4 regions of the Kitasatospora sp. NPDC059817 genome follow, and region 3 is predicted to be linked to each of the others. Evidence: riboswitches for the same ligand, from Rfam matches in the RefSeq annotation. Region 3 holds a riboswitch; each other region holds the start of a gene.
The links. A riboswitch is a leader RNA that binds a small molecule or an ion and turns the genes downstream of it on or off. The one in region 3 is predicted to bind cobalamin.

Region 1: linked by a shared signal. The riboswitch ahead of ACFV61_RS25380 (iron ABC transporter permease) and the one ahead of ACFV61_RS29000 (cobalamin biosynthesis protein) in region 3 are both predicted to bind cobalamin.
Region 2: linked by a shared signal. The riboswitch ahead of ACFV61_RS04285 (HoxN/HupN/NixA family nickel/cobalt transporter) and the one ahead of ACFV61_RS29000 (cobalamin biosynthesis protein) in region 3 are both predicted to bind cobalamin.
Region 4: linked by a shared signal. The riboswitch ahead of ACFV61_RS13220 (ribonucleoside-diphosphate reductase subunit alpha) and the one ahead of ACFV61_RS29000 (cobalamin biosynthesis protein) in region 3 are both predicted to bind cobalamin.

What each region holds. Positions count from the first base shown of each region.
Region 1 covers NZ_JBHWIR010000135.1:17,806-20,985, forward strand. The annotation lists gene ACFV61_RS25375 (ABC transporter ATP-binding protein) at 1-110, opposite strand, end outside; gene ACFV61_RS25380 (iron ABC transporter permease) at 110-1,192, opposite strand; cobalamin riboswitch at 1,282-1,421, opposite strand; gene sodN (superoxide dismutase, Ni) at 1,510-1,905, opposite strand; gene sodX (nickel-type superoxide dismutase maturation protease) at 2,201-2,563, shown strand; gene ACFV61_RS25395 (CGNR zinc finger domain-containing protein) at 2,586-3,176, opposite strand.
Region 2 covers NZ_JBHWIR010000011.1:68,598-71,777, forward strand. The annotation lists gene ACFV61_RS04280 (hypothetical protein) at 1-49, opposite strand, end outside; gene ACFV61_RS04285 (HoxN/HupN/NixA family nickel/cobalt transporter) at 583-1,695, opposite strand; cobalamin riboswitch at 1,725-1,939, opposite strand; gene ACFV61_RS04290 (metalloregulator ArsR/SmtB family transcription factor) at 2,021-2,404, shown strand; gene ACFV61_RS04295 (Fpg/Nei family DNA glycosylase) at 2,457-3,180, opposite strand, start outside.
Region 3 covers NZ_JBHWIR010000183.1:1,999-5,178, reverse strand. The annotation lists gene ACFV61_RS29005 (cobyric acid synthase) at 1-597, opposite strand, end outside; gene ACFV61_RS29000 (cobalamin biosynthesis protein) at 594-1,562, opposite strand; cobalamin riboswitch at 1,670-1,802, opposite strand; gene ACFV61_RS28995 (alpha/beta hydrolase family protein) at 2,122-3,180, shown strand, end outside.
Region 4 covers NZ_JBHWIR010000049.1:2,414-5,593, forward strand. The annotation lists gene ACFV61_RS13220 (ribonucleoside-diphosphate reductase subunit alpha) at 1-1,112, opposite strand, end outside; cobalamin riboswitch at 1,280-1,422, opposite strand; gene ACFV61_RS13225 (hypothetical protein) at 1,844-2,893, shown strand; gene ACFV61_RS13230 (glycoside hydrolase family 26 protein) at 3,034-3,180, shown strand, end outside.

The sequences.
Region 1 (3,180 bases), on a different contig from region 3:
TTCGGTCCGATCAGTCCGACCACCTGCCCGGCGGCGGCGTCCAGGGCGACGTCGTGGACCAGCCGGGCACCGGCCAGCTCGACCGAGACGGAGTCCAGGGCGAGATCCATCAGCGGCCTCCGAAGGAATAGCCGCGACGGCGCATCAGCAGCAGGAAACAGGGCACCCCGAGCACTGCGGTGACCACCCCGACCGGCAGTTCGGCGGGCGCCAGCAGGGTGCGCGAGACGATGTCCACCCAGACCAGCAGCAGCGCCCCGGCGAGCGGCGCGACCAGCAGCACCCGGCGGTGCCCGGCGCCGACCAGCATCCGGGCCAGGTGCGGCACCATCAGCCCGACGAAGCCGATCGCCCCGCTGACGGCCACCACCGTGCCGGTGACGGCGGCGGTCACCACGAACAGCTCGCGGCGCAGCCGGTCCGGGTCCACGCCCAGCGAGGCGGCCGTCTCGTCGCCCATGGCGAGCGCGTCCAGCCGGCCGGCGGCGCAGGCCAGGTACGCCAGGCCGGCCAGCACGGTGGCGGCGGCGATCGGCACCGAGCCCCAGGTGGCGCCGCCGAGGCTGCCGAGCAGCCACATCATGGCGTCCCGGGCGGCCTCGCCGCGGGCGGCCGCGAAGACCATCAGCGCGGTGACGGCGGAGAAGCCGTAGGAGAGCGCGGTGCCGGTGAGCACCAGCCGCAGCGGGGTGAGCCCGTAGGCCGTCCGCGCCGCGAGGTAGACCAGCACCATGGCGACCAGCGCGGAGCCGAACGCGGAGGCCGAGATCGCCCACACCCCGAGCGAGGCGAAGGCGCCGAGCAGCAGCACCGCGTTGGCGCCGACGGCCGCGCCGGAGGAGATGCCGAGTACGAACGGGTCGGCCAGCGCGTTGCGCACCAGGGCCTGGACGGCGACCCCGGTGGCGGCCAGCCCGGCGCCGACCACGGCGGCCAGCACGGCGCGCGGCAGCCGGATCTCCCAGACGATCGCGTAGGCGGCGGCCTCCTCCGCCTCCAGCCGTCCGCCCGTCAGCCCGGCGGCCAGCAGCCGCAGGACGCGGGGCAGGCCGATCCCGGAGGCGCCCAGCGCCACGCCGCAGAGCAGCGAGAGCAGCAGGGCGGCGGCCAGGCCGACGGCGAGCGGGAGGGCGGGTATTCGGCGGGCGGGCGGGCTCGTTGCGCCACTGCCCGCGGCTGCGGTGCTGCTCACGGTGCGCCTTGCCTCGGGCCGCGGGTGCGCGGGGGCGGCACCGGTCGGGCGCGGGCCCGGGCGCCATCCCCTCGCAGTCCACGGCGAGTTGTCGGGAGTTCAGCGGCCGGGGGCGATCGGGCTGGCACGGCCCCGAAGGCCGTGCTCACCGTTGCGGGTCAGCGCCGGATTCACACCGGACTTCCCCCTCGGACGCCCTGGCAGCATAACAGCCACTCAGGCTAGGCAACCCTTACCTGACTCGGATGGGGCGTGAACGCATGACCGCCCCCGTCCGGGCTCGCGGACGGGGGCGGTCGGGTGGCGACGCGTCAGGCTCAGGCCTGCTTGGTCTCCCAGAAGATCTTGTCGACCTCGGCGATCAGGTCCAGCAGGGCCTGGCCGGTGGCGGGGTCGGTGGACGCCTTGGCGGCCGAGGCGGCCTTCAGGGTGTCGTTGATCAGCTGGTGCAGCTGCGGGTACTTCTCGAAGTGCGGGGCCTTGAAGTAGTCGCTCCACAGCACCGAGATGTGGTGCTTGACGGCCTCGGCACGCTGCTCCTTGATGATCAGGGCGCGGGTGCGGAAAGCCGGGTCCTCGTTGGCCTGGTACTTCTCCTGGGTGCCCTTGACCGACTCGGCCTCGATCCGGGCCTGCGCCGGGTCGTACACGCCGCAGGGCAGGTCACAGTGGGCGTGGGCGGTGGCGCGCGGTGCAAACAGACGAGAGAACATGGGAGTCCTTCCTTAGATCGTCTTCCCGCGCCCGAGATTACCCTTCCGCCCCCGGGGTTTCGCGATCGGGCGGTGGGCCTAGGGCAAAAGGCGGACCCGGAACCGGGGTAATCCGGACATCGAACGGATCGAACGGGGTGACGGTCCGTACGGCAGACTGGGACCGGGCGGTCCGGGAGGAGGAGTCGTGGCGCGGAGCACGGAACCGGCGGGCACGGAACCGGCGGGCACGGAACCCCGGGGGCGGGGCGGCGGCGCGGTGCCGTTCGGGCTGGTCGACGTGGCGGGCCCGTCGATGGTCCCGACCCTGCGCGAGGGCGACCAGTTGCTGGTGCGCTACGGCGCGCCGATCCGGCCCGGCGCGGTGGTGCTCTTCCGGCACCCCTTCCAGCAGGACCTGCTGGTGGTGAAGCGGGCCGCCGAGCGGCGTCCGAGGGGCTGGTGGCTGCTGTCCGACAACCGGCCGGTGGACAGCGACAGCCGAAGCTACGGCCCGGTCCCGGACGAACTGGTGCTCGGCCGGGTGCTGCTGAGGCTGCGCCCGCGCCCGGCCTGGCTGGCGCCGGGGCGGCGGCTGGAGCGGCTGCTGCTGAGCACCCGGCTGGCCCGGGTGCCGGGCCTGGCCCGCCGCCTGGGCGTCTGGGCGGAGCAGCTCTGACCCCCTGGGCCCTGCCGGGGACCTAGCCGGCGGCGCCGAGTGCCGCGGCCTCGGCCTCCTGGCGCTTGCGGGCCCGGTACGCGGCGACGTTGGCGCGGGTCGCGCAGCGGTCCGAGCAGTAGCGGCGGGAGCGGTTGGTCGAGGTGTCCAGGTAGGCGTTGCGGCAGGGCGCGGCCTGGCAGATGCCGAGCCGGTCGGCGCCCAGCTCGGTCAGGTGGACGGCCAGGCCCATGCAGGCGACCGCGCTGAAGTGCGCGGTGGCGGTCGGCGAGTTGTCGGCCAGGTGCAGGTGCCAGCGCGGCCGGCCGGCGTCGTCCAGGTAGTCGTGCCCGGAGACCAGCGGGCTGACCGGGTACTCCATCAGCAGGCTGTTCAGCAGGTCGACGCCCCGGATCTCGTCGCCCTCGGCGGCGGCCTCGAAGACCCCGCGCAGCCTGGTCCGCACCGCCCGCAGCCGGGGCAGGTCGGACTCGTCGGCCTGTGCGGCGGCCCGCGAGGAGTCGGAGAACAGGCCGCGCACCGCGTCCACGGACGTCAGCGTGTCGGTGCCGCGTTCGGGCTCCTCGGTGTTCACCAGCCGAACGGCGAGATCGGCGTACGAGGCGAGCTCCACGGAG
Region 2 (3,180 bases), on a different contig from region 3:
GAACGGCGGCGACAGCCGCCCCGGCGAGCAGAGTGCGTGCAGAACGCATGAGGTTGATCCTTCCGATACACAGGCCCGCGATCGCCGGCACGGCGCCGGACAAGGGAATTCGTGGGAACTGCGTCTGATTCACCGTCAACCACCGCGACGTCCGCCGCCACCGGAGAGTGGCGACTTGGGTACGGACTGTGCTCGATTCGAGTGGAGTCCCGGCCCGGTTCACCCGGGTGCCCCAGTGAGACGGGTGAAAAGGATTCGCGGCGGTCCGGGCCGAGTCGGTCCTGTGCTGACGGCGTGTCGGTCCGTCCCGAAGGCGCTGACGCCGCGTCGGGCGGGTCCGGGACGATGCTGACGCCGCGTCGGGCAGGCCCGGGAAGGCGCTGACGCCACGTCGGGCGGCTCGGATGGTGCTGACGCGCCGTCGGGCGGGCGTGGGTGGCACTGACGCCGCGTCGGGCGGGCTCGGGCGGCGCTGACGCCACGTCCGATCGGGCCGGACACGCACGTGGGGCCGGCGCCCCCCCGGGGGCGCGGGGGGGCCCCCCCGTCGCTGCTCGCAGCCGTCGCTGCTCGCAGCCGTCACTACTCGGCGGCCGCCCAGCGCTTCTCCACCCGCGCCAGCTTCCAGTAGGCGATCGCCGCGGCCCAGACCACCACGAACAGCCCGGCGATCGCGTAGCCGACGTTGTCCAGCGAGATGCCCGCGATCCAGCCGGTGACCGGGTCGGTCAGATCGAGCTTCTCGTGCAGCACGCCGACCAGCTCGATGGTGCCGATGACGAAGGCCACCGCGATCGACAGCCCGGTGATCGTCAGGTTGTAGTAGACCTTCCGGACCGGGTTGGCGAAGGCCCACTGGTACGCGAAGTTCATGAACGTCCCGTCCAGGGTGTCGAACAGGCTCATCCCGGCCGCGAACAGCAGCGGCAGGCAGACGATCGCGTACCAGGGCAGCCCGGCCGCCGCGCCCGACCCGGCCATCACCATCAGGGTGACCTCGGTCGCGGTGTCGAAGCCCAGCCCCAGCACCATGCCCACCGGGAACATCTGCCCGGGCCGGGTGATCGAGCGGGTCGCCCGGTTCAGCACCCGGGCCATGAAGCCGCGCGAGTTGAGGTGCTCCTCCAGCTGCGCCTCGTCGTACGACCCGGCCCGCATCGCCCGGAACACCTTGAGGATACCGAGCAGCGCGGCCAGATTGAGCGCGCCGATCAGGTAGAGGAACACGCCGGAGGCCGTCGTGCCGACCATCCCGAGCCACTTGTGGGTGGTCGAGTCGTCGTCCATCAGCGTGCTGGCCAGCTGCGCGCCGCCCGCCACCAGGGCGGCCATCAGCACCACCATCGAGGAGTGCCCGAGGGCGAACCAGAAGCCGACCGAGACCGGCCGCTTGCCGTCCGCCATCAGCTTGCGGGTGGTGTTGTCGATCACCGCGATGTGGTCGGCGTCGAAGGCGTGCCGCATGCCGAGGGTGTACGCGGTGATCCCCAGGCCCACGCCGAAGACCTGGGTGCCGACCGCGTAGTTGTGGGGCGCGACCAGGAAGATGAGCGTCCCGAACGCCACCACGTGCATGGCCAGGATCACCCCCATCAGCCCGGCCGTGCGGACGGTGTCCTCGCGCTTCCAGCGGAACGTGGGCAGCACGGACGGTGTCGCCGGCGCCTCGGCGGCGGCGGTTTCGGGCAGGGTCATTCGGGTCACGCTCCAGCACCTCGTGGAAACACTTCGTGAGATGCCGTGGCCGGTCTCCTGGCTTACGGGGGTCCCGTACCCGCCTTCCCAGGTGCGCGAGGCTCCCAGTGGCGTCGTGGGTACGGACGTCTCTCCATCGTCGACGATCACGATGGCCCGATCACAGTGGCGAGGGCCGCTCCGGACTGGGACCCCTGAGGATCCGTCACCGGTCTTCCCGAGCACCACGGCGGGGAACACCGTAGGGGCCAGGACCCACCCTTGCAAGGCTGCGCACCTGCGCAGGTGTCCAGGATCACAGGCCCCCTCCTGCAACAATGTGCGCATGCATCTCGTACCGGCCGACCGCGCGGGCCACCGCACCATCGACGGACACCGGGTCTGCGAGGCCATCGCCGCGATCGGCGACCCCGCGCACGTCCGCACCTGGGCCGAGCGGTTCTCCCTGCTCGCCGACCCCGGGCGGCTCGCCCTCCTGCTCGCCCTCCACCGGGCCGGCCCGCTCGCCGTCTCCGACCTCGCCGTCGCCACCGGCATGCGCGACCCCGCCGTGTCCCAGGCCCTGCGGCTGCTCCGCACCGCGGGCGTGGTCACCGGGGACAAGGACGGGAGAGTCGTGCGCTACCGGCTCGTGGACGAGGCCATGCGCCCCCTCCTCGACGCGTGCGCCGCCGCCGAACACCACGAGCCCACCGCGGCCGTCGGCTGACCGGCCCCCCGGAGGACACGCCGGGGCCCGGCCGGAGCAACCGCGGACCCGGTCAGGCCGCCTGGCAGGTGGGGCACCAGAAGAGGTTGCGCGCGGCGTGCTGCTCCGCCCGGACGTCGGTGCCGCAGACCAGGCAGGGCATCGCGGCCCGCCGGTAGACGTACACCTCGCCGCCGTGGTCGTCGACGCGCGGCGGGCGGCCCATCGCCTCGGGGGTGTGCTCGGGCCGGACGGTGTCGATCCGGCCCGCGCCGACGCCCTCGTGCATCAGGGCGACCAGGTCGGCCCAGATCGCGTCCCACTCGCCCCGGGTGAGGTCGCGGCCGGCGCGGTACGGGTTGATCCCGTGGCGGAACAGCACCTCGGCCCGGTAGACGTTGCCCACCCCGGCCAGCACCTTCTGGTCCATCAGCAGCGCGGCGACGGTCGTCCGGCTCGCCGATATCCGGCGCCAGGCGGCCTGCGGATCGGCGTCGGCGCGCAGCGGGTCGGGGCCCAGCCGGGCGGCGACGGCGGCCTTCTCCGCGCCGGTGACCAGCGCGCAGGTGTTGGGGCCGCGCAGGTCGGCGTAGCCGTCGTCGTTGGCCAGCCGCAGCCGGACCAGGCCGACCGGCTCGGGCGCGGGCCCGGTGCCGAAGGCGAAGCCGCCGTAGAGGCCGAGGTGGACGTGCACCCAGCCGCCCTCCTCGAAGCCGAGGAACAGGTGCTTGCCGACGGCTTCGGCCGCGGTGAGCAGCTGCCCGTCGATGGCCTTGGCCTCGTCGGCGAACCGGCCC
Region 3 (3,180 bases):
GCGGAACTTGTTGACGAACCAGCCCGCCACGTGCCGCTGGTCCTGCGCCGACAGCAGCGCCAGCGTCCCGTACATCGCCGCGAAGACGCCGCCGCGGTCGATGTCCCCGACCACCACCACCGGCAGCCCGGCGGCCGTCGCCAGGCCCATGTTGGCGATGTCCCGGTCCCGCAGGTTGATCTCGGCGGGCGAACCGGCGCCCTCGCAGACCACCACCTCGTAGCGGCGGCGCAGATCCGCCAGGCACTCCAGCGACCGTTCCAGCAGGACGGGCTTGCGCTCGCGGTAGTCCAGCGCGCCCACCTCGGCGACCGGCCGGCCCAGCAGCACCACCTGGCTGCGGCCGTCCGCGCCCGGCTTCAGCAGCACCGGGTTCATCGCCGCCTCCGGCTCCACCCGGGCCGCCTGCGCCTGCATCGCCTGCGCCCGGCCGATCTCGGCGCCGTCGGCGGTGACGAAGGAGTTCAGCGACATGTTCTGCGCCTTGAACGGCGCGACCCGCACCCCCTGCCGGGCCAGCCAGCGGCAGATGCCCGCGGTCACCACGCTCTTGCCCGCGTCCGAGGTCGTCCCGGCGACCAGCAGTGCGTTGCTCATGCCCTTCCCCTCCACCGTGTCGTCAGCAAGCGCAGCGCGACGTGCCCCGCGACCGTCGTACCCAGGGCCAGCGCGCCCACCCGCCGGGAGAGCACGCAGGCCCGCTCGATGTCGTCCGCCGTCACCGGGCGCAACTCCGCGCCCAGCACCGGCCGGTGCTCCACCCGCTCCCCGTACTGGAGGGTCCCGCCCAGCCGGACGCCCACCGCGCCCGCGAAGGCCGCCTCCGCCTGGCCCGCGTTCGGGCTCGGGTGCGCCGAACCGTCCCGCCGCCAGACCCGCCAGGCCGTTTTCGGCTGCGGCGCGGCGGCCACCGTGAGCAGCGCCGTCAGCCGGGCGCCCGGCCAGCCCGCCACGTCGTCGAGCCGGGCCGAGGCCCAGCCGAACCGGGCGTACCGCGGCGAGCGGTGGCCGACCATCGCGTCCAGCGTGTTCACCGCGCGGAACGCCAGCAGCCCCGGCGTGCCCGCCAGCGTGCCCCAGACCAGCGCGTTCACCACGGCGTCCGCAGTGTTCTCGGCGACCGACTCGACCACCGCGCGGGCGATCTGCGGCCCGTCCAGCGCGCTCGGATCCCGCCCGCACAGGTGCGGCAGCCGTTCCCGCGCGGCCGCCAGGTCACCCGTGGCCAGCGACCGGCCGATGGTGCGCGCCTCCCGGGTCAGCGAGGTGCCGCCCAGCACCGTCCAGGTCGCGGCGGCCGCCAGCGCGGCCCGGCCCAGCGGACGCCGGCCCACCGTACGGTCCAGGGCCACCGCGCCGGCCGCGACCGCGCCCACGCACAGCGCCGTGTACCCGGCGCCGGCCACCCGGTCGTCCTGCCACACCCGCCGCTCCAGCCGGGTCGCCGCGCCGCCGAAGACGGCCACCGGGTGGCCGCGCCGGGGGTCGGCGAAGCGGGCGTCCGCGGCGAAGCCCGCGGCGGCGCCGAGCGCGAACGCGGCGGCGCGGGTCAGCGGGCGCACGGCGGGTTCGGCGGAAGGCCGCGTCGGGTCCGGCGGGTCGGGGCAGCCTGCATCGCGTGCGTGTCCTCACTCAGGGTCCGCGCCCTGGATCGACGTACCGGGGGCGAGAGTCTCCTGGCTTCCGGGTCGGACGCACCCCCGGGCCTTCCAGCGGCTTCTGACGGTCCGCCGTGGCAATGTTCCGAGCGTGCTCCCCGGTGACAGTGGCGGGACCGCGCCGGACTCGCACCGGCTTCCTCTGCATGCCTCCGTTTGGCCCCAGGATCCCATCACGCGGCCGAACCGGGAGTCAACCGAGGTCACGGAGGGGTTGGTCACACCTCGGAGCCCTGTCGCCGGTGCCGTTCTCGCCCGCCCGAGGCCCGCCCCGCCCGACGCCCCGCCCGCCTGACGCCCCGCCCCGCCCGACGCCCCGCCGTACCCCGGACGGCCCAGCCCGGTGGCCGCCCGCGCGGCCCCCCGGTGAACTGGTGCCCGAACACCGTCCGAGCAGCGCCCGGACACCGCCCGGACACCGTCCGGTCCAAGAGCAGCCAAGACCAGCAGAGCGGGGAGCGATATGCGTTGGGGAACCGCGGCCGTCGTGGCGGCCGCCGTCGTCGGCGCCGGGGCCGCCGTCCTGGTGATCGGCCGTCGGGCCTCCGAACGGCTGGTCCACCCGGCGAGCGCCGTCCGGGAGTCGGGCCCCGTCCTGGTGCGGAGCCTCGCCGCGGGCCGGATCACCTTCAACCGCCGCCCCGAGAGCCTGCGCCCCGGCCGCTGGGCCGTGGAGTGGGACGACCACGGCCACGCCGTCGTCGAGGACGTCCTGCACAGCGACGAGAACGGTGTCACCCGCCGCCTCGTCCGCGCCGACCGGGGCACCCTCACTCCCGGCACCGAGGTCCGCTTCACCCCCCGCGTCCACCTCGGCGACCCCACGGAGGCGCTCGGCCTCCCCTTCACCGACACCGCCGCCGACGGCGAACTCGGCGCCCTCCCCGCCTGGCGCCTCGACGGCAAACGCGGCACCTGGGTGATCCTCGTCCACGGCCCCGGCGCCGACCGGCAGCAGACCCTCCCGGTCCTCCCCGTCCTCGACCGCCTCGCCCTGCCCGCCCTCGCCGTCACCTACCGGGGCGACCAGGGCGCCCCCGCCTCGCCGGACGGGCTCGGCCACTTCGGCGAGACCGAGTGGCGCGACGTCGAGTCGGCGGTCCGGCTCGCCCTCGACAGCGGCGCCGGCCGGGTCATCCTGTACGGCTGGTCCCTCGGCGCCACCATGGCCCTCCAGACGGCCTCCCGCTCCGCCTGGGCCCATGCCATCAGCGGCCTCGTCCTGGACTCGCCGGTCCTCGACCTGCCCGCCACCGCCCGCCGCGGCGCCGCCCGGGCCGGCTACACCGGCGCCGCCGCCGAGCTCGGCGCCCTCGCGGCCGAGGGCCGTACCGGCGTCGACCTCGCCGACTTCAGCCGCATCGCCGAGGGCGCCGACCTGCGTGTCCCCACCCTCCTCCTGCACAGCCCCGACGATCAGGTCGCCCCGTTCCGCGCCGCCGAGCGCCTCGCCGCCGCCCGCCCCGGCGTGGTCAGCCTCCGGCCTTTCCCGGGCGCCGACCACGCCACCCTCTGGAACTCG
Region 4 (3,180 bases), on a different contig from region 3:
TCGACGAGCTCGGGCACGTCGGCGGGGGAGAACAACGACCAGTCCTCGTTGGCGTTGACCCGGCGCATGAACTCGTCCGGGATCCAGTGCGCCAGGTTGAGGTTGTGGGTGCGCCGCGCCTCCTCGCCGGTGTTGTCGCGGAGCTCCAGGAACTCCTCGATGTCGGCGTGCCAGGTCTCCAGGTAGACGCAGGCCGCGCCCTTGCGGCGGCCGCCCTGGTTGACGGCGGCGACCGAGGAGTCGAGGGTGCGCAGGAACGGGACGATGCCGTTGGACTTGCCGTTGGTGCCGCGGATCAGGCTGCCGCGCGAGCGGATGCGCGAGTAGGACAGGCCGATGCCGCCGGCGTGCTTGGACAGCCGGGCGATCTGCGCGTAGCGGTTGTAGATCGAGTCCAGGTTGTCCAGCGGGGAGTCGAGCAGGTAGCAGCTCGACATCTGCGGGTGCCGGGTGCCGGAGTTGAACAGGGTCGGCGAGGAGGTCAGGTACTCCAGCCGGCTCATCAGGCCGTACAGCTCGGCGACCTCGCGCACGGACTGCTCGCTGTCGCCGACCGCCAGGCCGCAGGCGACGCGGAGCAGGAAGTGCTGCGGGGTCTCGATGACCTTGCGGGTGATCGGGTGGCGCAGCAGGTAGCGGGACTGCACGGTGCGCAGGCCGAAGTACTCGAAGCGGTCGTCGCCGTGCGCGTCGATCAAGGCGTCCAGGGCGGCGGCGTGCTTGGCGACGAAGGCGGCGGTGGTGTCACCGATCAGGCCCTCGTCGTGGCCGACGGCGATCGAGGCGGCGAAGGAGCGCGAGCCCTGGCTGTTCGCCTCGTCGACGATCTCCAGGGCGAGCAGCCGGGCGGCCAGCTTCGAGTACTGGGGGTCCTCGGCGATCATCGACGCGGCGGCGTCCACGGCCAGCCCGCGCAGCTCGGCGAAGTCCGAGCCGGCGTGGCGGCCGCGCAGCGCGGCGGCGGCGACATGGCCGGGGTCCACCTGGGGGAGATCGACGCTGCGGTCGGTGAGCAGCCGAAGGAGCGCGCCGCCGGGGTCGGAGACCGTCGGGTCGGTGGGGGCGGGGCCGGTGCCCGGGGCGGGCAGGGTGGCTGAGGCAGCGGTGGTCAAGGCGCTCTCTCCTGGCGGCGATCGGCGGCGGTGATCGGGGGGTACCGGGCCGTTCGGGGCAGGGGAGCACGGCACGTACGCAGAAAGCGTCGCGCGACAGTGGCGTCCCCGGCCCGCCCGCGAGGCCCGGAAGGTAGTTCTCGTGCTGGCGCGGCCTCTGCGGGAGGGCCCGTGCGCACACCGTCGGCAGGTACTCGGACTCGCGGTGCGGCTGCTGGAGCCGCCCGCTCACCGCTGCGGGGCAGTCCCGGATTCGCACCGGGTTCCCCTGCATCGACAGCAGGATTGAGCATACATCTTGTGGTGTCTCTCTGATGCGACCCCACATGTAGTATGGCGCGGTGTGTCGGCGCGATAACCGGGGGTGCTGGGAGGGGGCGGGTCGTGGCCTTGGGGCGCCTCGGATCCGGGCTCCCGGGGCCCTGGTTCCGGGCTCCGGCGTCCTGGTTTCGATACGGAACGGTCACCGGGCGGACCGGCTGGCGGGGGCATGCCCTACGATCTGGGCGCATGAGCGAGCGAAGCGCCGAGGGGCGCGTTTCGCGAAGCGATCATCGAGCGAAGCGAGGGGGCGCGTGAGCGACGGAACTGGCGCACCCGGGCAGGGTCAGCAGGGAACGCCTCCCACCGGGCCGGGGGACGCGCACGGTCAGCAGCCGCCGGTGGTGCCCGGTCCGGTGTTGCCGCCGAGCGGGGGCTTCGGGCCGCCGCCGGCCTCGTACGGACCTCCGGTGCCGCCCGCGCAGCCGGTGGCGCAGCCCGGTCCGCCGGGGCAGCCTCCGCTGCCGCAGCCGGGCCAACCGGGGCAGCAGCTGCCGCCGCAGTGGCAGCCGAACCCCCAGCCGAACCCCCAGCCGAACCCCCAGCCGCATCCCCAAGCGCACCCGCAGGCGCACCCGCAGGCGCACCCGCAGCCGTACCCGCAGCCCCAGGCGCCGCAGCGCGCCGAGCCGAACTGGCAGGCGCTGGCGGACCGCAACGCGGCGGACGACAAGCGCCGCCGCCGGTTGCGGGCCCTCGGCGTGGCGGTCGCGGTCGTCCTGGTCGGCGGCCTGGTCGCGGGCGGGACGGTGCTGCTGACGAAGGGCGACGGCGACAAGCCGACCGCCGGGCCGACCGCCTCGGCCTCCAACCGGCCGTCCTCCGCCGCGCCGAGTGCCGCACCGAGTGCCGCCCAGAGTGCCGCGCCAAGTGCCGCCGGCACCCCGGGCGGCGCGCCGGACGACCCGTCGAAGCCGATCTGGGAGGCCGCCACCGACCCGGCACCACAGGACGCGGGGGCGCTGTTCTCCGCACTCCAGGTGACGGTCAACGGCGCCACCTGGAACCGGACCTTCGTCTCGCTGGACTCGCCCTGCTGGGACGGGAACTCGACGACCGGCGGGCTCGGCAAGGTCCTCGGTGACCAGGGCTGCCAGAAGGTGCTCCGGGCGACCTACGTCTCCGGCGACAGCGCGGTGACCGTCGGCGTCGCGGTCTTCGACCACAAGATCCAGGCCGAGACCTCGATGAAGAGTTACACCGGCCACCTCAAGGGCGCCGTCGCGCCGGGCGCGCCGCCCTTCTGCGCCACGCCGGGCTGCACCAACACGCACAACACCCTGGGCCGGTACGCCTACTTCACGGTCGAGGGCTCGGCGAAGGGCGGCGACACCGCTGACGCCGCCGCCACCGCGGCGGCCGCCGGCTTCGGCGAGCACGTGAAGGGCCAGCTGCTCCAGCGCGCCAAGGCCGCGTCCGCGGCCGCGCCGGGTGCGCCGGGAGCCGCCGCGGCCGGCTGATCCGCCGTGACACCCCGGCCCCGGCGGGTTCGCTCGCCGGGGCCGGGGGAGTGTGGCAGGCTCTCGGGGCAGTCATTCGCACGAGTGTTCCGGTTGTGTCCGCCTGGGCCGGTGCCGGCGAGCAACCGGAGGAGCGGTCCGTGGCCCTGCCCAGAGCCCTGCGCGGCAAGCCCGCCGTCCTGGCCGCGGCCGGGGTCGTGGTGGCCGCGGGCGCCGTGGCGCTGTTGCAGCGCGACGGCCGGGCCGACGGCGAACAGCCCGCCCGCGTCCCGGTGGCGGTCGGTTTC